DNA from 3 places in the Pseudarthrobacter sp. NPDC092439 genome. Region 3 is predicted to be linked to each of the others. Evidence: riboswitches for the same ligand, from Rfam matches in the RefSeq annotation. Region 3 holds a riboswitch; each other region holds the start of a gene.
The links. A riboswitch is a leader RNA that binds a small molecule or an ion and turns the genes downstream of it on or off. The one in region 3 is predicted to bind S-adenosylmethionine.
Positions count from the first base shown of each region.

Region 1: it holds a riboswitch for S-adenosylmethionine, as region 3 does, so the genes downstream of both, ACIQCM_RS08965 (homoserine O-acetyltransferase) here and ACIQCM_RS07845 (DUF1737 domain-containing protein) in region 3, are expected to answer to the same signal.
Region 2: it holds a riboswitch for S-adenosylmethionine, as region 3 does, so the genes downstream of both, ACIQCM_RS03645 (aminotransferase class V-fold PLP-dependent enzyme) here and ACIQCM_RS07845 (DUF1737 domain-containing protein) in region 3, are expected to answer to the same signal.

Region 1 is NZ_JBIVQB010000003.1:169,283-176,564, reverse strand. Features, by position in the region: gene hutI (imidazolonepropionase) at 1-142, shown strand, start outside; gene ACIQCM_RS08980 (DeoR/GlpR family DNA-binding transcription regulator) at 178-966, shown strand; gene ACIQCM_RS08975 (CPBP family intramembrane glutamic endopeptidase) at 968-1,747, shown strand; gene ACIQCM_RS08970 (VOC family protein) at 1,848-2,486, opposite strand; SAM riboswitch class IV at 2,660-2,775, shown strand; gene ACIQCM_RS08965 (homoserine O-acetyltransferase) at 2,788-3,903, shown strand; gene ACIQCM_RS08960 (MFS transporter) at 4,086-5,468, shown strand; gene ACIQCM_RS08955 (zinc-dependent alcohol dehydrogenase family protein) at 5,561-6,679, shown strand; gene ACIQCM_RS08950 (LysR family transcriptional regulator) at 6,728-7,282, opposite strand, start outside.
Region 2 is NZ_JBIVQB010000001.1:770,465-777,746, forward strand. Features, by position in the region: gene ACIQCM_RS03620 (sigma-70 family RNA polymerase sigma factor) at 1-196, opposite strand, end outside; gene ACIQCM_RS03625 (DoxX family protein) at 533-1,048, shown strand; gene aroA (3-phosphoshikimate 1-carboxyvinyltransferase) at 1,055-2,425, shown strand; gene rsgA (ribosome small subunit-dependent GTPase A) at 2,409-3,524, shown strand; gene hisN (histidinol-phosphatase) at 3,571-4,383, shown strand; SAM riboswitch class IV at 4,553-4,666, shown strand; gene ACIQCM_RS03645 (aminotransferase class V-fold PLP-dependent enzyme) at 4,702-6,111, shown strand; gene ACIQCM_RS03650 (class I SAM-dependent methyltransferase) at 6,229-6,987, shown strand; gene ACIQCM_RS03655 (metal-dependent transcriptional regulator) at 7,031-7,282, shown strand, end outside.
Region 3 is NZ_JBIVQB010000002.1:643,809-651,090, reverse strand. Features, by position in the region: gene ACIQCM_RS07865 (glutamate--cysteine ligase) at 1-292, shown strand, start outside; gene ACIQCM_RS07860 (EAL domain-containing protein) at 358-2,943, shown strand; gene ACIQCM_RS07855 (O-succinylhomoserine sulfhydrylase) at 2,909-4,117, opposite strand; gene ACIQCM_RS07850 (rhodanese-like domain-containing protein) at 4,114-4,527, opposite strand; gene ACIQCM_RS07845 (DUF1737 domain-containing protein) at 4,524-4,796, opposite strand; SAM riboswitch class IV at 4,810-4,925, opposite strand; gene ACIQCM_RS07840 (extracellular solute-binding protein) at 5,164-6,192, shown strand; gene ACIQCM_RS07835 (ABC transporter permease) at 6,189-7,282, shown strand, end outside.

The DNA of each region.
Region 1 (7,282 bases), on a different contig from region 3:
CGAACGCGCGGTGGGCTCCATCGCCGTCGGACACCGCGCGGACCTTCACCTGCTCAACGCTCCCTCCGCCACGCACCTCGCCTACCGTCCGGGCATGCCGCTGACGTACGCTGTGTGGCGGGCCGGCGTACGGGTGGCGTAGCAGCCGGCCCCCAGACTGCAATCCCCGGAGGCCGCATGACCCGAACCGACCGACTCACGGCGATCCTGGACCTGTTGGCCCGGACAGGCCAGGTGGAAGTCGAGGAGATCGTCAACACGTTGAACGTCTCGCCCGCCACCGCCCGGCGGGACCTGGACAGCCTGGCCAAGCGCCGGCTGCTCACCCGCACGCGGGGAGGGGCGACCACCGGTGCCCTGGCCTATGACCTTCCCGGCCGGTACAACCGGGACGACCACGCAGAGGCCAAGCAGCAGATCGCCCAGGCCGCGTCCGCGCTGATTACCCCCGGTGCCGTCATCGGACTGTGCGGCGGCACCACCAGCACGGTGCTGGCGCAGATCCTGGCCACGCGCGAGGACCTGAACGCGCCGTCCAACCAGCCCACCCTCACCGTGGTCACCAACGCCATCAATATCGCCGGGCAGCTGGCCGTCCGGCCCAACATCAAGGTCATGGTGACCGGCGGCATCCTCAACCCCCGTTCCTACGAACTGGTGGGCCCCTATACGGACATCATCATGCAGAAAGTGGTGTTGGACATCGCCTTCATCGGCGTCAACGGCATCGATCCCGAGGTGGGGCCCACCAACACCGGCGAAGGGGAAGCTTCCGTCAACACCCTCCTGGCCAGCCGGGCCCGCGTGTCCTACGTCCTGGCCGATTCCTCCAAGGTGGGGGTCCGCGCCTTCGCCACCATGCACGGCTACAACTTCACCAGGCTCATCACCGACGCCGGGATCTCCGCGCGTGACAAGGCCGCCTTCGAAGCCAGTGGCACTCAAGTGATCGTGGCGCCTGCCTGACATGCTGGTCTCATCGCGCCGACGCCTCACATTCGAAGTCCTCATCGTCCTGGGCCTGTCCCTGGGCCAGTCGGCGGTGTACTCCGTGGTGCAGCTCCTGGACAAGATGTCCCGCGCGCCGCTGGCACAAGGCACGTCCACGCTGAACCGCTCCCAGAGCAGCCGCGAGTACTTCGACCTGGCCTACCAGCTGCTGGACATCATCTTTGCCCTGGTCCCGGTGCTGCTGGTGATCTACTTCCTCACGGGCCAGCGGCAGGCAGGCACCGGGGATCCTGCCCAGAGCGGGTCAGCCTTCCGGAAACTGGGCTTCGACCTGGCCCGCCCCGGCCGGGACATCCTGCACGGACTGGGGCTGGCCGCCCTGATCGGGGTGCCTTCGCTGGGCCTCTACGCGGCCGGCCGGGCACTTGGTATCACCACCGCCATCGTCCCCAGCGCCCTCGACGCTTACTGGTGGACGGTCCCGGTACTGGTCCTGTCCGCCGTCCGCCACGGGGTGGTGGAGGAGGTCATCGTGGTGGGTTACCTGCTGGACCGGTTCGGAAAATTCGGCTGGAGCGTGCCGGCTGCCATTGCCGTCAGCGCCCTGCTCCGCGGCACCTACCACCTGTACCAGGGGTTTGGGCCCTTCATCGGAAACGTGGTGATGGGGATCGTCTTCGCCTGGCTGTACACCCGGACGCGCCGGGTCATGCCGCTGGTCGTCGCCCATGCCCTGCTGGACACGGTGGCCTTCGTCGGCTTTAGCCTCTTCGGCCGTGCCGTGGGCCTGGGCTGATTCAGCGCGGTTGAAGGGAATTTGGCTTAAAGAGAATTCGGCCGCCATCGGTGGGCGACGCCGTTGTCACCCGCTGATGGCGGCCGAAGCTGTGGTGCGGTCAGATCGTGACGGGGCCAGTGGCGGTCTCGAACGTGACGGCGAGGATGCCCGGGGTGCCGTGTGGGGCCACCCAGTCCACGGCCACGTCTTCCAACGGGCGTTCCACCGGCTCGCCGAGCCATTCGGTGACGCGCTCGGGGGAGCCGGCGATGGTCAGCGAGCGCATTTTCAGGCTGCTGTTGTAGGCGTTCGAGGGGTGCAGCGAGGGATCCCCCTCCCACTTGAGCATGTAGGGGACCTGCGGATCAGCGATCAGGCCCAGGATGCCGATCTGCTTCCAGACCAGTTCGCGGCCGTCAGGGAACTTGCGGTTGCCGTTGACCGCGGAGCGGCCCAGGCGCTCCTCGAAGGGTGCCAGGTCGTCCACTTCGACGCACCAGCCCATCCAGCCGCCGCCGGCCGCGGAACGGGAGCGGACGGCCTGGCCGAACGGAGCCTTGTCCGACGCCGGGTGGTCCAGGACCTCCACGACCTCAAGGTACTTGTGGCCCGCCAGAGGGATGATCATGTTGCGCGTCCCGAAGCGGGGATGCACCCCGCCCTTAACCGCCTCGACGCCAAGGGCGGAGGAAATCCGGTCAGTGGTGGCAGCCAGGCCATCGTGTTCACAGGCGTAAGAGACGTGATCCATGCGCATGGCAACATCTTGGCACTTTGTGATCGGGCTCTCAGCTTAGGATCGCCTTACTTGGAAATAAGCGGGGAGCCGTCCCGGACGACCACCCGGAAGGGCGCGCCGGCGTGACGCCGGATGTCATAACGGGTCACATGCGTGGCGCCGCCCGGGGGATCTTTCATACACTCGGGGGAGGTCATGAGTGCCAGCAACAGCCCCGGCTTGCTGGCCGGCAACCCTCCTTCCGCGGCGGGGTGCCCCGGGTGAGGACCTGGCCTGCCGGCCTCCCGGCGGCGGGCAAGCGCGCAGAAGAGGTTTGTATATGACAGTCACCGTTCCCCGTACCGCAGGGCCCCGGCATGGCGTGGTCCGCTACGCAGGCATTGGCGGGATGGAGCTGGAGGCCGGCGGATTCCTGCCGGATGTCACGCTGGCCTATGAGACCTGGGGCACCCTGAATGCCGACGGTTCCAATGCCGTCCTTATTGAGCATGCACTGACCGGCAGTACCCACGTGACGCGCGGCGACACGGACGAGGACGGCTGGTGGGAAGAGCTCGCCGGCCCCGGCGCGCCCGTGGACACGGACAAATTCTTTGTGGTGGCCATTAACATCCTGGGCGGATGCTACGGGTCCACCGGGCCGTCGTCGCCCGCTCCGGACGGGAAACCCTGGGGCTCCCGCTTCCCGCTGGTGACCCTGCGCGACAGCACCGTGGCCGAGGCGCGGCTCGCCGACCAGCTGGGCATCCGGTCCTGGTTCGCAGTGCTGGGTGGATCCCTGGGCGGGGCGCGGGCGCTGGAATGGGCCGTCACCTACCCTGAGCGGGTCCATCGCTGTGCGGTCATCGCCATCGGCGCAGCCAGCACCGCCGAGCAGATCGCCTTTGCCCAGGCCCAGACGCTCGCCATCCGACAGGACGCCAACTACAACGACGGCGACTATTACGACGGCGCGTTCCCCGAGGGCGGCCTTGCGCTGGCCCGCAGGATCGCCCACATCACCTACCGTTCCGCGCAGGAGTTTGACGGCAGGTTCGGCCGCAACCCGCAAGCGGGCGAAGCTCCGCTGCAGGCGGAGACCCTGGCTGGGCGCGGCCGGTACCAGGTGGAAAGCTACCTCGACCACCAGGGCGCCAAGCTGGTCCGGCGCTTCGACGCCAACAGCTATATCGTGCTCACCGAGGCGCTGATGAGCCACGACGTCACCCGCGGCAGGGGATCGCTGGCGGAAAGCCTGGCCCGGACTACCGCGAGATTCTTCGTGGCCGCGGTGGATTCCGACCGTTTGTATTTTCCGGAGCAGTCGCGCGAGCTCGCCGCCGCCCTGCCCGGAGAGGTGGACGTCCACCTCATTGCCGCGCCCATCGGCCATGACGGCTTCCTGACCGAGATCGGCCAGCTCGGCGCCCGGCTGCGTGATCACCTCGGCGCATAATCCGGGCCCCTTGCAGCCTCCTGTGTGCATTTATGCAGATGCCTTCTGCACTATTTGCCGTTGAGGTTGCGCCTGTAGAAAGGCCATACTCGTGTGAAGTGGCGGTATGTTGTGTACATCACATCGCATTGCCTCATCCTGGTCGCATCTGGCGTCGACGTAGACGCCGAAGGAGTTCATTAATGAGTACGGAAAAGTCAGCCGCAGGGCGGGTCGGGGAACCTGACGTCCAGGCCAGCGGCCTTAAGAAGGTCGTTACGGCTTCCATGGCCGGCACGGTCGTTGAATGGTACGAGTTCTTCCTCTACGCCTCGGCCGCCACGCTGGTGTTCGGCAAGACGTTCTTCCCCAATTCGGGCACGGAACTGGACGGCATCATCGCCGCCTTCGTGACGTACGCCGTCGGATTCGTCGCCCGCCCCATCGGCGGCATTGTCTTCGGCCACTTTGGCGACAAGTTCGGCCGCAAGCAGCTGCTGCAGCTCAGCATCATCCTGGTGGGCGTTGCCACCTTCCTCATGGGCTGCCTGCCCACGTTTGCGCAGATCGGCTACTGGGCACCGGCCCTGCTGGTCTTCCTGCGGTTCGTGCAGGGCTTCGCCGTCGGCGGTGAGTGGGGCGGCGCCGTCCTGCTCGTGGCCGAGCACAGCCCGAACAAGTCGCGCGGTTTCTGGTCCAGCTGGCCGCAGTCCGCAGTTCCCATGGGCAACCTGCTGGCAACCGGCGTCCTCTTCACCCTGTCCTCCACGCTCTCCCAGGAGGCCTTCCTCGGTTGGGGCTGGCGTGTTGCGTTCTGGCTCTCCGCGGTGATCGTCATCATCGGCTACTACATCCGGACCAAAGTCCAGGACGCCCCGATCTTCATCGAGGCCCGCAAGGAAGTTGCCGTTGAAAACAAGGGCTACGGCGTCGCAGAGGTCTTCCGCCGCTACCCGCGCGGTGTCTTCACCGCCATGGGCCTGCGCTTCGCCGAGAACATCCTCTACTACCTGGTGGTGACGTTCTCCATCACCTACCTCAAGGTCGTCGTGGAAACGGACACGTCCCGGATCCTGCTCCTGCTGCTGGTGGCCCACTTCATCCACTTCTGCACGGTGCCGCTGGTGGGCAAGATGTCCGATGCCTTCGGCCGCCGTCCGGTCTACATGGCCGGCGCCATCCTGGGCGGCACCTGGGGATTCTTCGCCTTCCCCATGATGGACACCGCCAACGACATGATTATCCTGGCAGCCATCACCATCGGCCTGATCTTCCACGCCCTGATGTACGCGGGCCAGCCCTCCATCATGGCCGAAATGTTCCCCACCCGGATGCGCTACTCCGGCGTATCCCTGGGCTACCAGGTGACCTCGATCGTTGCCGGTTCGTTGGCCCCGATCATCGCCACGGCCCTGCTGAGCAACTTCGGCTCCTCCACGCCGGTGGCGCTGTACCTGCTCGGAGCCTGCGTCGTCACGGCCATCTCGGTCTTCTTCCTCAAGGAAACCCGGGGTATCTCGCTGCGCGACGTTGACGCTGCGGATGCCAAGGGCACCGCGGACCTGCTCGCCGCGTCCAAGAAGTAACCCACGGCGACACCAGCCAGGGCAGCTGCCCGGATCCGGTTTCCGGGTCCGGGCAGCTGCATGCCATGAACCATCCACAGCAAGGAGCCGCCATGCGAGCCGCTGTCCTCTACAACACCGTTCCCGCCGGAACCAGCTACACAGATGCCCGTCCCCTGGTGGTGGAGGAGCTTGACCGCCCCGAGCCGCGCGCCGGGGAACTGGGCATCGCCATCACCTATTCCAGCCTCTGCCATTCGGACCTCTCGGTGGTGGACGGATCGCGCGTTCGCCCGCTTCCCATGGCGCTGGGACACGAGGCGGTAGGACGGGTGCAGGCCGTGGGACCCGGCGTCGAAGGTGTCTCCGTGGGCGACCACGTGGTGCTGGTCTTCGTTCCCAGCTGCGGCGACTGCCGCGCCTGCCGGGCCGGCCGGCCTGCCCTGTGCCACCGTGCCGCCGAGGTCAACGGCTCAGGGGACCTGCTGCACGGTGAGGCCCTGCTTCGGACGGCCTCCGGGGAACGAATCAACCACCACCTGGGTGTCTCGGCGTTCGCCGATTACGCGGTAGTGGCTCGGGAGTCGGTGGTGGTCATCGACGACGGCATCCCGGACACCGTGGCGGCCATGTTCGGCTGCGCAGTGCTCACCGGCATGGGCGCGGTCTTCAACACGGCAGCGGTCGACGCCGGCCAGTCGGTCGCCGTCTTCGGCCTCGGCGCCGTGGGGCTTTCGGCAGTCATGGCAGCACGCCTTGCCGGCGCGGCCTCCGTCATTGCCATCGACCCGAACGAGGGCAAGCACCGGCTCGCCCTGGACTGCGGAGCCACGGCGGCGGGAACTCCGGACGATGCCTCCCGGCTGATCGCGGAGGCCACCGGTGACGGCGTGGACGTGGCAGTGGAGGCCGTAGGTTCCGCGCGCGTGATCGCGTCCTGCCTGGAGCAGGTTACCCGCGGGGGTGCAGTGGTGTCCGTGGGCCTGCCGCATCCCTCTGCGGAACTGACGGTCCCGGCCCTGCAGTTCGCCGGCGCGGGCAAGCGGCTGCTGGGCTCCTACATGGGCGACGCGGTCCCGGAGCGCGACATCCCGCGCTACCTGGGCTTTTGGCGTGAAGGACGGCTGCCCGTGGAACTCCTGCACACGGACACCCGGCCCCTGGCTGAAATCAACGAAGGCCTGGACGCCCTCGCGGCCGGCCGCGTAGTGCGGCGGCTCTTCCAGCCCTGAGCCGGCCCGGGCGCACGCATCAACGCAAGGCCCGGAAGGATGCTGTCCTCAGGACGCGAGCAGGTCCTGCCGCGCGGCCACCTCTTCCTTGAGCGCCGTAATGACCGCCTGCACCCGTCCTGAGCGCAGCGACTCCGGCCGGGCCACGGCCCAGATGGGCAGCTGCCGTTCGAAGTCGTGCGGCAGGACCGGAACGAAATCGGGGTCGCGGCTGACCATGAAGCTCGGCAGCAGCCCGATGCCCGCGCCCTGGCGCACCGCCTCGACCTGGGCGAAGATGCTGGTGGCCTGGAAGCTCGATTTCGGCATCGGAAGCTGCGAGGACCGGTGCCCCAGTTCCGCCACCTGGAGCGCGGACTCAACGTAGGAGACGAAGCCGTGCTGCCCGACGTCGTCGGGCGTGTCCGGAACCCCCCGCCGGGCCGCATAGCCGGCGCTGGCGTACAGCCGGAGGTAGTAATTGGTGAGGAAGATGGTCTGTGCATTCCGCACGTCCGTTCCCCCCACCACCACTTCCAGATCCACGCCGGACCTGTTCTGGCTGACCTTGCGGGTGGCGCTGAGCATCTCCACGTTCAGCAGCGGATGGCGCTGCTGCAGTCG
Region 2 (7,282 bases), on a different contig from region 3:
GGTTACGTGCCATCCGCATGGCGGCCGAGTACAGCTGGTCCACGTACTGCATGGCATCCCGCTCGAACCGGGTTCGCCGCTCTTCCGCGGACTCAGTGGCGACGTCCACCGGTTCTTCCGCGGCGGCAGCGGCTGGTCCTGCCGCGGCGGACTGTTCCTCATAGGTGGCCGGGACGGCCGGATCCAGGGTGCTCATTGCCCTCAAGTCTACTGGCAGGGCGCGCCCCGGTGGCGTGCCGTATTCCGTCCGACCGGACAACAATGCGTCCATCTCCACCGGACCTGGCGCGGAGACTATGTCCGTTACGCTTCCCAAGGCCCACCCCGTTCCTGTCCATCACGCAGGCTGCAGGCCGCGGAGCGCGTTCGGGCGCCGGCAACTGCTGCCTGGAGTGTGTCCGTGCTCTTGTGCGGTCCTGCGGTTGCGGACCTGCTCTACGTAACCCCGCGCCTTGGGCAAATATTCCCCAAAAGTGCAAGACTAGAACGGACTCCCCCGCTTTATGCGGCTCGTCCATCCAGGAGGAAACCCATGTCCTTGACCCGTATGCTTGCACGGCCCATGCTGGCCTCCAGTTTTGTCCTGGCCGGAATGGACAAGCTCAAGAATTCCGATGACACCGCCCGGCAGCTTTCTCCGTTGCTCCGCAAAGCCGCCGCGGCACTGCCGTTCCAGGCTGATGAGAAGGCCCTTGCGCGCGTCATCGGCGGTACCCAGGTTGGCGCCGGGATCCTCTTCGGAATGGGCAAGTTTTCCCGCCTCTCCGCCGGCCTGCTGACCGTGGTCTCGCTCCTAAACACCTTCGTGGAATGGCGCAGCGCCGATATCAGCAGCAAGGAAGGCCGCGAGCACCGGCGCAACCAGCTCCTGAAGAACCTCTCGCTCAGCGGCGGCGCCCTCCTGGCCTCCGTGGACACCGCAGGCAAGCCGGGGCTGGCATGGCGCGCGGAGCACCTCGCGGCGGACGCCCGCAGGACCACAAACAAGAAGATCCACAAGGCCGATAAAGCCGTTCGCCGTGCCGTCGGGCACGCCACGGGGGCATAAAGCCGAATGACCGCAGCACCCGCAGCACCGGCCGGCACCGGAGCGCCCCTTCCCCATTGGCCCGCACCGTTCGCGTCGCGGCCCGTCAACGCCACCCTCACGGTCCCCGGTTCCAAATCGCTGACCAACCGGTACCTGGTGCTTGCCGCGCTGGCTGACGGCCCGTCCCGCCTGCGCGCACCTCTGCATTCCAGGGATTCGGCCCTGATGATCGAGGCCCTGCGCGAGTTGGGAGCCACCGTCACAGAGGTCCCCGGAGACGGGGCGTTCGGTCCGGACCTGGAGGTCGTTCCGTTCAGTGCCGACGCGCCGGCGGCGGACGTGGCCATCGACTGCGGCCTGGCAGGCACCGTGATGCGCTTCGTCCCGCCGCTTGCGGCGCTGCGCAAAGGGGCCGGCGTGTTCGACGGCGACCCCCACGCCCGCAAGCGGCCCATGGGAACCATCATCGAGGCACTGCAGGGGCTGGGTGTCGCGGTATCGGCAGAAGGGGGAGGCACGCCGTCGTCCCTTCCGTTCGTAGTGGAAGGCACCGGCGAAGTCCGCGGCGGCCACCTGGTGATCGACGCCAGCGCCTCGTCCCAGTTCGTGTCCGCCCTGCTCCTGGTGGGTGCCCGGTTCACCGACGGCCTGCACCTGGAACACTCGGGTGGCCCGGTCCCCAGCCTGGACCACATCAACATGACTGTTGCCGTCCTGCGCGGCGCCGGGGTGCAAGTGGACGACTCCACGCCCAACCACTGGGTGGTGCAGCCCGGCTCGATCCGCGCCTTCGACCAGCGGATCGAGCAGGACCTTTCCAACGCCGGCCCGTTCCTGGCCGCGGCCCTGGCGACCGGCGGAACAGTCCGAATTCCGGAATGGCCCGAGCGGACGCAACAGGTAGGCGACCTGTGGCGCACCATCCTCGCTGACATGGGCGCGGACGTGACCCTTCGCGACGGAACGCTGACGGTCACCGGCGGCCAGGAAATCAAGGGCGGCGATTTCGCAGATACGAGCGAACTTGCCCCTACCGTGGCGGCCCTCTGCGCACTGGCCTCCGGCCCATCGAGGCTGAGCGGCATCGCGCACCTCCGCGGCCACGAGACGGACCGGCTCGCCGCGCTCGTGACTGAAATCAACCGGCTGGGCGGCGACGCCGAAGAGACCAGCGACGGCCTGGTGATCCGTCCGGCCCCGCTGCACGCCGGCGTCGTCCACAGCTACGCGGACCACCGCATGGCCACGGCCGGTGCCATCCTTGGCCTCGCCGTGGAGGGCGTGGAGGTGGAGGACATCGCCACCACGGGCAAGACCATGCCGGACTTCCCCAGGCTCTGGTCCGGGATGCTCGCGCAAGGGGCGGAGGGTTCGGGCAGTGGCTCGGAGCACTGACTCCTGGGATGAATCGGATGTCCGAATCCGGCCCAGCAAGAAGGGCTCCCGGCCGCGCACCAAGGACCGGCCGAGCCACGATGACGCCGTTACCGGCCGCATCATCACGGTGGACCGGGGTCGCTATACGGCCGTAGTGGACGAGGATTCCGCCTCCGAACGCGTGATCATTGCGGCACGGGCACGGGAGCTGCGGCGCTCCCCCGTGGTGGCCGGGGACTTCGTGTCACTGGTTGGCGATGTCTCCGGCGAGCCCGATACGCTGGCCCGCCTGGTCAGGATCCAGGAGCGCCGCACCCTGCTGCGCCGCAGCGCCGATGACACGGACCCCGTGGAACGCGCCGTCGTGGCCAACGCGGACCAGCTGGTCATCGTGGTCGCCGCCGCCAACCCGGAGCCACGGACCGGGTTCATCGACCGCGCGCTGGTGGCAGCGTACGACGCCGGCATCGAGCCGATCCTGCTCGTCACCAAGGCGGACGTCAAGGATCCTGCGGAGCTCCTGTCGAATTACACGCACCTCGAGTTCCCCGTCATTATCAGCCGGACGGCCGACGACCGGGCCTCGGGAATCGACGCCCGCTCCGATGACGGGCTGTCCGCCCGCCTGGACAGCGACGCCGTTGCCCGCCTCCGCGCCTACCTGGACGGCAAAGTCACCGTGATGCTGGGCCATTCCGGCGTGGGCAAGTCCACCATGGTTAACGCCCTGACCGGCGCGGAGCGGGCCACGGGCGGCGTCAATGCCGTGACCGGCCGGGGACGCCACACGTCCTCATCCGCGCTGGCCCTCCGGCTTGCTGAAGCTCCCCCGGGCAGCTGGATCATCGACACCCCCGGGATCCGCTCGTTCGGGCTGGCCCACGTGGACCCCGACCGGATCCTGCGCTCGTTCCCGGACCTCTCGCCCGGGATCGAGGACTGCGAACGGGGCTGCAAGCACACCGCCAGCGCCGTGGACTGCGGGTTGGATGCCTGGGTCAAAGAAGGGCACGCAGGACCCACCGGCACCGCCCGGCTGGCGTCCCTGCGCCGCCTCCTTGGGGCGGATCCGCGCAACGAGGCACAGGAAGCCAAGGAACTCGGCAGCGTCACCTGACGCCGGATCTCCCAGCAGATCCGCGCGCAGACGGTAGTTTGGAAGCATGATCCAACCCGCTTCGAGCTACAACGATGACCTGCGCCTGGCCCATGTCCTGGCCGACTCCGTGGATGACCAGACCATGAGCCGCTTCAAGGCACTTGATCTCCATGTGGAGACCAAGCCCGACCTGACGCCGGTCACCGACGCGGACAAGGCCGCCGAGGAGGCCATCCGCGGCCAGCTCTCCCGGTCCCGTCCGCGCGATGCCGTGCTCGGCGAGGAATTCGGCAGCACCGGCCACGGCTCACGCCGCTGGATCATCGACCCCATCGACGGCACCAAGAACTTTGTCCGCGGAGTACCGGTCTGGGCCACCTTGATCGCACTCGTGGACGAGGGCGAACCGGTGGTCGGGGTGGTCAGCGCTCCCGCCCTGGGCAAGCGCTGGTGGGGTGCCAAGGGTATGGGTTCCTACACCGGCCGTTCCCTGGCGGCAGCAAGCCGGCTACGGGTCTCCAACGTCTCCAACCTGGCGGACGCATCCCTGTCCTACTCGAGCCTGGGCGGCTGGAAGGAACGGGGCAACCTGGACGAGTTCCTGGGTCTGACCGAAGACGTCTGGCGCACCCGGGCTTTCGGGGATTTCTGGTCATACTGCATGGTGGCGGAGGGTTCGGTGGACATCGCCTGCGAACCCGAACTGAACCTGTACGACATGGCCGCACTGGTGCCTATCGTGGTGGAAGCCGGCGGCCGCTTCACTTCGCTGGAAGGCCAGGACGGGCCTTTCGGCGGGAATGCGCTGGCCACCAACTCCATCCTGCACACTGAAGTGCTGCACCGCCTGAACCCCTACCTGGACGACCTCCTCTAGCTTCACCGGACCTTTCCCGGCCGAAGATTACGACGACGGGCGCCCCGAACTGAGGCGCCCGTCGTCGTTATATTCGCCCAAAGGAGCTATCAGCGGCTGCGCGTAACAATCGCCTTAACATTGCGGCCCGCTTAAACCTTGCCCGCCGGATGTCCTACGCTCTTAACCAGGTCACGAGTGCCAGCGCTAAACCCCGGTTTGCTGGCCGGCAACCCTCCATTCGCGGCGGGGTGCCCCGGGTGACGACCAGGCCGGTCCGGAGCGGATGCGGCAAGCGCGGATTCCCCGTTTGTGGAGTCCTTTCCCAGTGAGGTCTCTGTGACAACTGCCACCGTCACCCCCGCCCGTCCGGCCCTGCCCGCCGACGCCCGTATTGAAGCAGCGGCCCGGCCGCTGGCCGCCGTCACCGGCGCCGAAATCCAGGCGCCCCTGATCACCGGCGGACACGTCCGCTATGCGAACCTCGACTACGGCGCCTCCGCCCCGGCGCTGTCTGTGGTCTCGGCTTACCTGAACGAAATCCTGCCGTACTACGCCAGCGTGCACCGCGGCGCCGGGTACGCGTCCCAGATCAGCACGTCCGTTTACGAGAACGCACGGAACATCGTGCGGGAATTCGTGGGCGGCCGGCCGGACGACTCGGTCATCTTCACCCGCAACACCACCGACTCCCTGAACCTGCTTGCCGGCTGCCTCCCGCTTACCGGCGGCCGGCCCGACGGGGACGTCCTCTACCTCGACATCGAGCACCACGCCAACCTGCTGCCGTGGCAGGGCGTCCCGCACCGGAGCATCGTGGCCGCGGACAGCATCGCCGGAACCCTGGAGGCCGTGCGCGCCGAACTTGAGCAGGGCGGCGTTAGCCTCCTGGCCGTAACGGGCGCCTCCAACGTCACCGGCGAGATCCTCCCGGTGCGCGCCCTTGCCGCGCTCGCCCACCAGCACGGCGCCCGGATTGTCGTGGACGCCGCCCAGCTCGCGCCGCACCGCCGCGTGGACATCGCAGCGGACGACGTCGACTACCTCGCCTTCTCGGGACACAAGCTCTACGCGCCTTTCGGCGCCGGAGTGCTGGTAGGCCGCCCCGACTGGCTGGACGCCGGCACCCCCCACCTCGCCGGCGGCGGCGCCGTCACGGAGGCAAAGCTCGACGGCGTCAGCTGGGCTACCGGACCGGCCCGCCATGAGGGGGGCTCACCCAACGTGCTGGGCGCCGCCACCCTGGCGCGGGCCGCGCAGGTCATCGCGGGACTGGACCAGGAGCGCTGGCACACCCATGAGTCGGCCATTCGGTCTTTCCTGGTGGAGGGCCTGCAGGAGATCAGCGGAGTGAGGGTGCACCAGATCTTCAATGACTCCAACCCGGAGACGGACACCATCGGCGTGGTCAACTTCTCGGTGGAGGGCTACGACGCCGGGCTCGTGGCGGCATACCTGTCCGCCGAGCACGGCGTGGGCCTGCGCGACGGCCGCTTCTGCGCCCATCCACTGCTCAAGCGCTTGGGACTGCCGTCCGGTTCACTGCGGGCCAGCTTCGGTGTGGGTTCCCGGCTGGAGGACGCGCAGCGCCTGCTGGCCGGCATCCGGGCCCTCAGGACCACCGGCCTCGGCTGGGACTACGTGGTGGACGCCGGCCGCTGGGTGCCGGCCAACGACACCCGGACCTACCCGCACTGGGCGCCGAACACCCCGGGTACCGCCGGTGCAGCTCCCTGCACGGACACCTGAGTCCTGGACCGGACGGGGCCTGTGCCGCCGGCCGGCTCCATGTTGCTGATGCGGTAAATTCGAGGGGTAATCCTCGGCGCACCAGCTGCCCGGGCACGGGAAACGGGAGGCGGCACGGTGGTTCGGGGTGGCCCCAAGCTAGATCACGGACGACGCCAGGAGCTGGGCAGCAGCTTCCGTTCCGGCGGCAGCCACTACCAGCGGGTGCGGCCCGGATATCCCGAAGACGCAGCCCAATGGGTGGTTCCTGAAGGGGCACGGGACGCACTGGACGTTGGAGCCGGAACCGGAAAATTCACCGCCCTCCTGCTGAATCGGGGATTGGCGGTGACGGCTATCGACCCGTCCGCAGACATGCTGGCCCAACTGAAGTTCCACTGCCCTGGTGCCACGGCGGTGGCGGGGACAGCGGAGGCGACAGGCCTGCCCGGCGCGTCGTTCGACGTCGTCACTGTGGCCCAGGCATGGCACTGGTGCGATCCGCTGGCGGCAAGCGCCGAACTGGCGCGTGTGCTGCGGCCGGGAGGCATCCTGGGTCTCGTGTGGAACCAGCTGGACACGTCTGTGCCGTGGGTGCACCGCCTGTCGCGGATCATGCACGCGGGGGACGTGTACAAACCTGACTTCCGGCCGGTGGTGGGGCCCGAATTCAAGGGCCCGGAGGGGCACGTCACGCACTGGCAGGACACTGTGACCACCGAGGACCTGATGGAGTTGGCCAAGTCGCGCAGCTATTACCTGCGGGCAGGCGAGGCGACCCGCGCCAAAGTGCTGGCCAACCTGGACTGGTACCTGCACGACCATCTGGGCCACGCCGCCGGGCTCGACCTGAAGCTGCCCTACCTGACGTTGGCGTGGCGCGCCGCCAAGGCCTGACCCTTGCCCTGCCGTGCCGCCCCGCACCCGGTAGGCTTGACCTGTGAAGACCAGCGCGCCCTCCTCCTCCATCGAGGACTACGTTAAGGTCATCTACTCCTTCACGGAGTGGCAGGACAAGGCCATTACGTCCTCGCAGCTCGCGCAGCGGCTGGGCGTTGCAAATTCTTCGGTGTCCGAGATGGTCCGCAAACTCAAGGACCAGGGCCTGGTGGACCACAAGCCCTACAGCGCCATCACGCTGACCGACGCCGGGCTGCGGCTGGCGCTGGCCATGGTGCGGCGGCACCGTCTG
Region 3 (7,282 bases):
GCCGGCGCGCGCCGCGGACGTAGTCCGGTCCCTGGTCGACTACCTCGCGCCGGTCCTGGACGAGCAGGGTGAACTGGCGGTTGCACGGCAGGGCGTAGAGGACATCATTGCGCGCGGTACCGGCGCGGCAGAGCAGCGCCGCATCCGGGACAGGATGCTTGCACAGTCGCAGCCGGAGGACTTCGGCTTCGGTGCCGTGGTGCAGCATGCTGTGAACGTGACCATGCGCGGCGCGCCCGACCCCTCCGATCTGGACGCCGTCCCGGACCTCCTTAGGGTCCGCCAGTCCTAGGGTGTCGGGGAGTTGCCGCTCGGGCCCCCTGTCGTGCCGTAGGCTGGGGTTCAAATGCTTGGGGGGTGCTCGCGGTTCGCAGGATCAGCAGGTGGCGGTTCAGGGGGAAAGTTGGCCGGAGGGCTTCAGTCGAGCGTGCCCTGGATGAGGCCCGGGAACGCTATAAATCCCTCTTCCAACACAATCCCCACGCCGTCTACTCATTCGACCTGTCAGGCAGGTTCCTCTCGGCCAACCCTGCGTGCGAACAACTGACGGGTTACACCGAGGCGGAGCTGCTGAAGTTGCAGTTCCACCAGCTTGTTGTCCCGGAGAAGATCGCCCGGACTGCCGCCGCGTTCAAGCGGGCAGCCGCCGGGGAACCCCAGCACTACGAGTCCACCCACCTGCACAGGGACGGCCACCGCGTTGATATCGCAGTGACGAACATGCCGATCATCATTGCCGGGGCCGTGGTGGGCGTGTACGGGGTTGCAGAGAACATCGGAGAGCGCCGCCAGGCGGAAGTAGCCCTGAGGGAAAGTGAACGATACTACCGCAAGATCCTGGAAGAGATCGCCGAAGGGTATTTCGAGACCGACCTGGCCGGCAACCTGACCTTTGCCAACAACGCACTCTGCGTACTCTTCGGCTGCTCCCGCGAGGAGGCCCTGACGCTGACCAACAAGGACTTTTCCGGGCCTGCCGAAGCCGCCAGGATAGCCCGGTATTTCAGGATGATACGTGCCGGCGAAACTCCGGATCCGGGCTTCGAGTGGACGTTGACCCGGAAAGACGGTGAACAGCGTGTTGTCTCCACCTCGGCCTCATTGATCCAGGACAGGAACGGAGAACCGGTCGGCTTTCGCGGCATCACCCGCGACGTCACCGAGCGCAGCAGGGCCCAGGAGGCGCTAAGGAGGAGCGAAGAGCGGTACCGCCTGGCCATGCGCGCCACCCAGGAGGTCCTCTGGGACACTGACCTGCAGACCGGGAGGACCGTGTGGCACGGCGCGGTCCGGTCCATGTTCGGGATCGTCGGCCAGACATTCGTTCACGCCGGGGAATGGTGGGAATCCAGGCTTCATCCGGAGGACAAGGAGCCCCTCCTGGATTCCCTGGCCAGCCTCTTTGGCTCTGACGGGGAAATGTGGAGCAGGGAGTACCGCTTCCGCCGGCAGGACGGCAGCTACATGGACGTCTTCGCCAGGGGCCATGTGGTCCGGAGCCAGCCCGGGCAGGCCATCCGCTTCGTGGGGTCGATGATGGATGTCAGTGCACAGAAACGCAGCGAGGCGGAGCTCGAACGGCTGGCCTTCATCGATCCGTTGACCGGCCTGGCCAACCGAAGCAGGCTGCTTGCGCACCTTGATCAGGTCCTTGCCGACGCGGACAGGACCGGAAGCGCCGTGGCGGTCTTTTTCCTGGACCTGGACCGGTTCAAGCTCATCAACGATGGAATGGGCCATGCTGCAGGTGACAGCCTGCTCGCCCAGTTCGGCGCACGGCTTTCGGGAGTCATCCGCGCCCAGGACGCCGCCTCGCGGTTCGCCGGGGACGAATTTGTGGTCGTCTGCAGCGATACGGATGAGGAAAATGCCAGGAAGATAGCGGACCGGATAGCGACAGCTGTCCAGGACCCCTTCAATATCCAGGGAAATGAGCTGTTTGTCTCCGTGAGCATCGGCGTCGTCCTCTCGGAGCCGGGGGATACGGCGGCCTCCCTCCTGCACCGCTCCGACGCTGCCATGTACCACTCGAAAGCCGACGGGAAAGGGGCCGCGTTCCTTTTTGACGAGAAGATGCAGCACAGGGCCCTTGAGGTCATCAACATCGAGTCGCAGCTTTCCCGGGCAATAGAACGGGACGAACTGGAACTGCACTACCAGCCGATCCTTGACCTGGAGGACTGCAGGCCGATCGGCCTTGAAGCCGTGGTGCGCTGGAACCGGCCCGGCGTGGGGATGGTGACCGCCGGGGAATTCATCCCCATCGCGGAAAAATCGGGGCTGATTCTTCGAATCGGCGCCTGGGTGCTGCGGGAGGCCCTGCAGCAGGCCCAAGTCTGGCGGCAGCGGCTCCTTGGGGCCGGCGACCTCGCCATAGGGGTGAATATCTCCGCCAGGCAGCTGCAGGACCCCTCAATCTTCGATGAGGTCCAGGACGCAATAGCCCGGGCCGGGATCCAGCCGGACGCCGTGGTGCTTGAAATCACCGAATCCGGACTGGTGGGTGACCTCGACGGCTCCATCCAGGTCCTGGAACGGCTCCGGAAACTGGGTGTGGGCATCGCCGTGGACGATTTCGGAACCGGATATTCCGCACTCAGCTACCTCAGCCGGATACCGGCCAACGTCATAAAAATCGACCGGTCTTTCATCAGCCCGCTGGGGCGGGAGGGCTCCGCGCGGGAACGCGGCCTGGTGGCCGCCATCATTTCCATGGCAGCGGCGCTCGACCTGGTGGTCGTGGCCGAAGGCGTGGAAACGGATAGGCAGGCGAGCGAGGTGGCAGGACTTAACGCGGGGCTCGGCCAGGGCTACCACTGGTGCCGGCCCCTTCCCGGCGCCGCGGTCGAGGACTGGCTGCGTGCCCAGTACGCCCGGGCGGCGGAGCCTTCCCAGGGCCGGGACTGCCTCAGATTTGCTTCAGGGCCTGTTCAAGGTCGCTGACGAGATCGTCCGGATCCTCGAGGCCAACTGACAGCCGGACAACGCCGTCGCTCAGCCCGATCGCCGCCCGCCCTTCCGGCCCCATCGCCCGGTGCGTGGTGGTGGCAGGATGCGTGATGAGCGACTTCGCATCGCCCAGGTTGTTGGAAATGTCGATGATGCGCAGCCCGTCCAGCAGGGCGAAAGCCGCGTCCTTGCCGGTCCGGCCGTCGGCCGCCGCCAGCTCAAACGTCAGCACCGTTCCCCCGGCACGCATCTGCCTGGCTGCCAGGTCGTACTGCGGATGGGACGCCAGCAGCGGATACTTCACCCACCGGACAGCAGGCTGTTCCTCCAGCCATTCGGCCAGGCGCAGGGCTGTGGAGGAAGAGTGGTTGACACGGAGCGCCATGGTTTCCAGGCCTTTGGTCAGCACCCAGGCGTTGAACGCGGACAGCGCCGGACCGGTGTGCCGCATCAGCTGCTTCACCGGGCCGTCGATGAACTCCCGGGTTCCCAGGATCGCTCCGCCCAGCACCCGGCCCTGCCCGTCGATGTGCTTGGTACCCGAGTAGACAATGACGTCGGCGCCCAGGTCGCCGCACCGCTGCAGCAGGGGAGTGGCAAAGACATTGTCGACGACGACGGCCGCCCCCGCAGCATGCGCCAGTTCACTGACCGCCGCGATGTCCACTATTTCCTGCATCGGATTGGAGGGGGATTCGAAGAAGACGGCGGTGGTGGGCCGGGACAGGGCGTCGCGCCACTGGTCCAGGTCCGGGCCGTCCACGAACACGGTCTCCACACCCCAGCGCGGCAGGATTTCGTTGAGGATGACGAAGCAGGACCCGAACAGCGAGCGGGCAGCCACCACGCGGTCCCCGGCCGCCAGTAGGGCGCCGAGGGCTGTGAACACCGCGGACATGCCGGACGCCGTCGCAAAGCACGCCTCGGTGCCTTCCAGTAGGCGCAGCCGTTCCTGGAAGGTGGCCACGGACGGGTTGCCGTAGCGGGAATACACGAACCGCTCGTCTTCGCCTGTGAACGCCCGCTCCGCGGCGGCAGCCGACTCGTAGACAAAGCCGGAGTTCAGGAAGACAGCTTCGGACGTTTCCTGGAAGTTGGTGCGGTCAAGGCCGCCGCGGACCGCCTGGGTATCTGGATTCCAGGCGGCGGCATCGGGGTTGAACGTCACTCGGCGATCCCCAGGTTGGTGGGCAGTCCGCTGTTCTTCCAGCCATTAACCGTCCGCTCACCGTGCCGGTCCGGGACGCCCTCGAAGCCCTCAAGGATGTTGTACGACGTGAAGCCGGCCTGCGTGGCAGCGATGGCGGCGGAGATTGAGCGCTGGCCGGAGCGGCACAGGAACAGCAGTTCCGCGTTGGAATCCTCTGGTGCCTGGCTCCGGAGGTCCTTGATGAAGTCAGGGTTGGGGATTCCGCCGGGAAAAGTCCACTGGATAAAGAGCGGGTCGTTGTCCGTGGCGTTGGTGTCAGGGATGCCGATATGCGCCCATTCGCCCTCCGTGCGCACATCCACCAGGATGGCGCCCTGCTCCAGCTTGGCCCAGGCCTCCTGCGGGGTGAGGTCGCCCGCGTAGCTCACGCGTGGCCCTCGCCGTCGAACTCGAGGTCCGGCGATTCCAGGTCCTCGACTGCGGTGGCAACGGCCGCATCGGCAGATGCGATGGCGGCCGGCAGGATAAGGGCCTGCGCCACGATGACTCCGGTGCCGTTGAACGTGGCCGCGGGGCTGCCGTGCAGGACGTAGCCCTCGGCCAGGGCGGCGGAAATGCGCTCACAGAAGGCGCGGTCATCAGGGCCCGTGATCAGGCGGTAAGACAACTTTTCTTCAGGGGCGGATGCGTCAGACACGACAGAACTCCTTCTCTCACGCTTGCAGCTCGAATGGGTCGATATGCCGAGTATTCACCTGAGGCACCCCGCCGCGAAAGGGAGGGTTGCCGACCGGCCAGTCAGGGCTTGGCGCCGATTCTCATTACTCTCCCAAAACGTAACATCCGGCGCCCATGCCCGCACCGCCGTCGTCGTCATGTTCCGTAATCGAACTGAGCGCGTTCAGGGGCGCCCACCGGCGATGGCGTGCGTACGGCGTGGCGGCGGCGCTGGCGTGACGTATCCCATATACTTCTGCCGCCGCGGCCTCTGGTAAGGTAACGCTAACCTTCCTTTTGTGTCAGTTTCGCGCGGCCCCGGCCGTTTCTTCCAGGAGTGCCTCCTCATGCATCGACCCAAGCTTCTCGCTGCCTGCGCCGCCTTCGCGGTGTCCGCCCTCGCCTTGAGCGGCTGCGGCGTGCTGGGGATCGGCAAGGCGCCGGCGGACCTGCAGATCTATTCGGCCCGGCACTACGACCTTGAAGGTGCCTTCGGCGAGTTCACCAAGGAAACCGGCATCTCCGTCGAATTCATCACCGGCGATGACGCGGAGCTCCTGGAGCGGCTCAAGGCAGAAGGAAAAGACACCCCCGCCGACATCTTCATGACGGTCGACGCGGGCAACCTCTGGAACGCTGGGCGGCAGGATGTGCTGGCAAGCGTTAATTCCGCTGCCCTCGAACAGGCGGTCCCGTCGGACCTGCGTGACCCCGACGGGAAGTGGTTCGGGCTGGCGATGCGTGCCCGCACCATTACCTATAACCCGGACAAGGTGGATCCAGCTGAATTTGACGCCAAGGACACGTACGCGGGCCTTGCGGACCCCAAGTGGAAGGGCCGCCTCTGCATGCGCGACGCGACCTCTTCCTACACCCAGTCATTGGTGGCCGGTCTGATCGGCCTCCACGGTAAGGAGAAGGCCCTTGGGATCGTCAAGGGCTGGGTTGCAAACGACGTGGACATCATGAGCAATGACGTCCTGCTGCTCGAGGCGATTGACGCCGGCGCCTGCGACGTGGGCATCAACAACCACTACTACCTGGCGCGCAAGCTGGAGTCGGACCCGGATTTCGGCGTTGACCTGTTCTGGGCCAGCCAGGGCGGTGCCGGTACGCACGTGAACATCTCAGGCGCGGGCGTGGCCGCAAACTCCGACAACGCGGCCGAGGCCCAGCAGCTCATCGAATGGCTGGCCACAAAGGGACAGAACGCCTTCGTGGACGCAAACCACGAGTTCCCGGTCAATCCGTCTGCCAAGCCCGAGCCGCTGATCGCCGGCTTCGGAGACTTCAAGCGCATGCCGCTGAACGCCGAAGCCTACGGCGACCTGAACGCGGAGGCTACCGAGCTGCTTGCCGAGGCAGGATATAAGTGAGTGGACCGGCTGTCCTGACCGCATCCGCAGCGCCGGCCCGGCGGCGGATGCTGGCAGGAAACGGGCGGCCGCTCTGGTCTGCGCTGGTCCTGCTTGTGGCCGTCCTGGTGGCTACGCCTGTTGTTGCCGTCCTGGTGGACGGACTGGGTACGCTGGGCAGCGGCACCGTGCCCCGCGACCTCGGTGCAATGGTGCTCACCACCGTGCTGCTGATGGCCGGCGTCGGTGCCGGAACGCTGCTGGTGGGCGGCGGACTCGCCTGGCTGGTCACCGCCTACACCTTTCCGCTCCGCAACGTCCTTTCGTGGGCGCTGGTGCTGCCCCTTGCCATGCCCGCCTACATACTGGGCTTCGTCTTCCTGTCCACCTTCGACGTCGGCGGCCCGGTACAGGCCATGCTGCGCTCCATCTTCGGGCCGGGGGCCTGGCTCCCTGAGGTGCGCTCCCTGCCCGGAGCGGTCCTGGTCATGTCGCTGACCCTGTACCCGTACGTCTACCTCCTGGCCAGGACGGCGTTCAGCGAGCAGGGCGCTGCGACGTATGACGCCGCCCGCACCCTGGGCGCCAGTCGTGGCCGGACGCTGTGGCGCGTCCTGGCGCCTCTCGCCCGGCCGTCCCTGGCCGCGGCCCTGGCCCTGGTGATGATGGAGACCCTCACGGACTTTGCCACCGTCCAGTACTTCAACGTCCAAACGGTGTCCGTCGGGGTGTACCTCGTGTGGAAGGGGAGCTTCGATTTCCACGCGGCCACGCAGCTCTCCGTCCTGGTCCTCCTCTTTGCGGTTGCCGTGCTCGCCGCAGAGCGCCTGTTCCGCGGGCGGTCCCGGTTCCATCAGAAAGCCGGCCGGGGAGAAGGGCTGCAGCCGCAGAAACTGTCCGGCTGGGCCGGCTGGGCCGCGATGTTCGCCGGCCTGGCTGTGCTCTCCGCAGGTTTCCTTCTCCCGCTTGCCAGGCTGGCCGCCTGGGCTGTTGGCGAGGCCGTGCCCGCCACGGGACCGGTGCTTGACCCCCGCTTCCCGGGCTACCTGCTGAACAGCGTGGTGGTCGCGGGGATCGCCGCCCTGACATGCGCTGCACTTGCCCTCGCGAT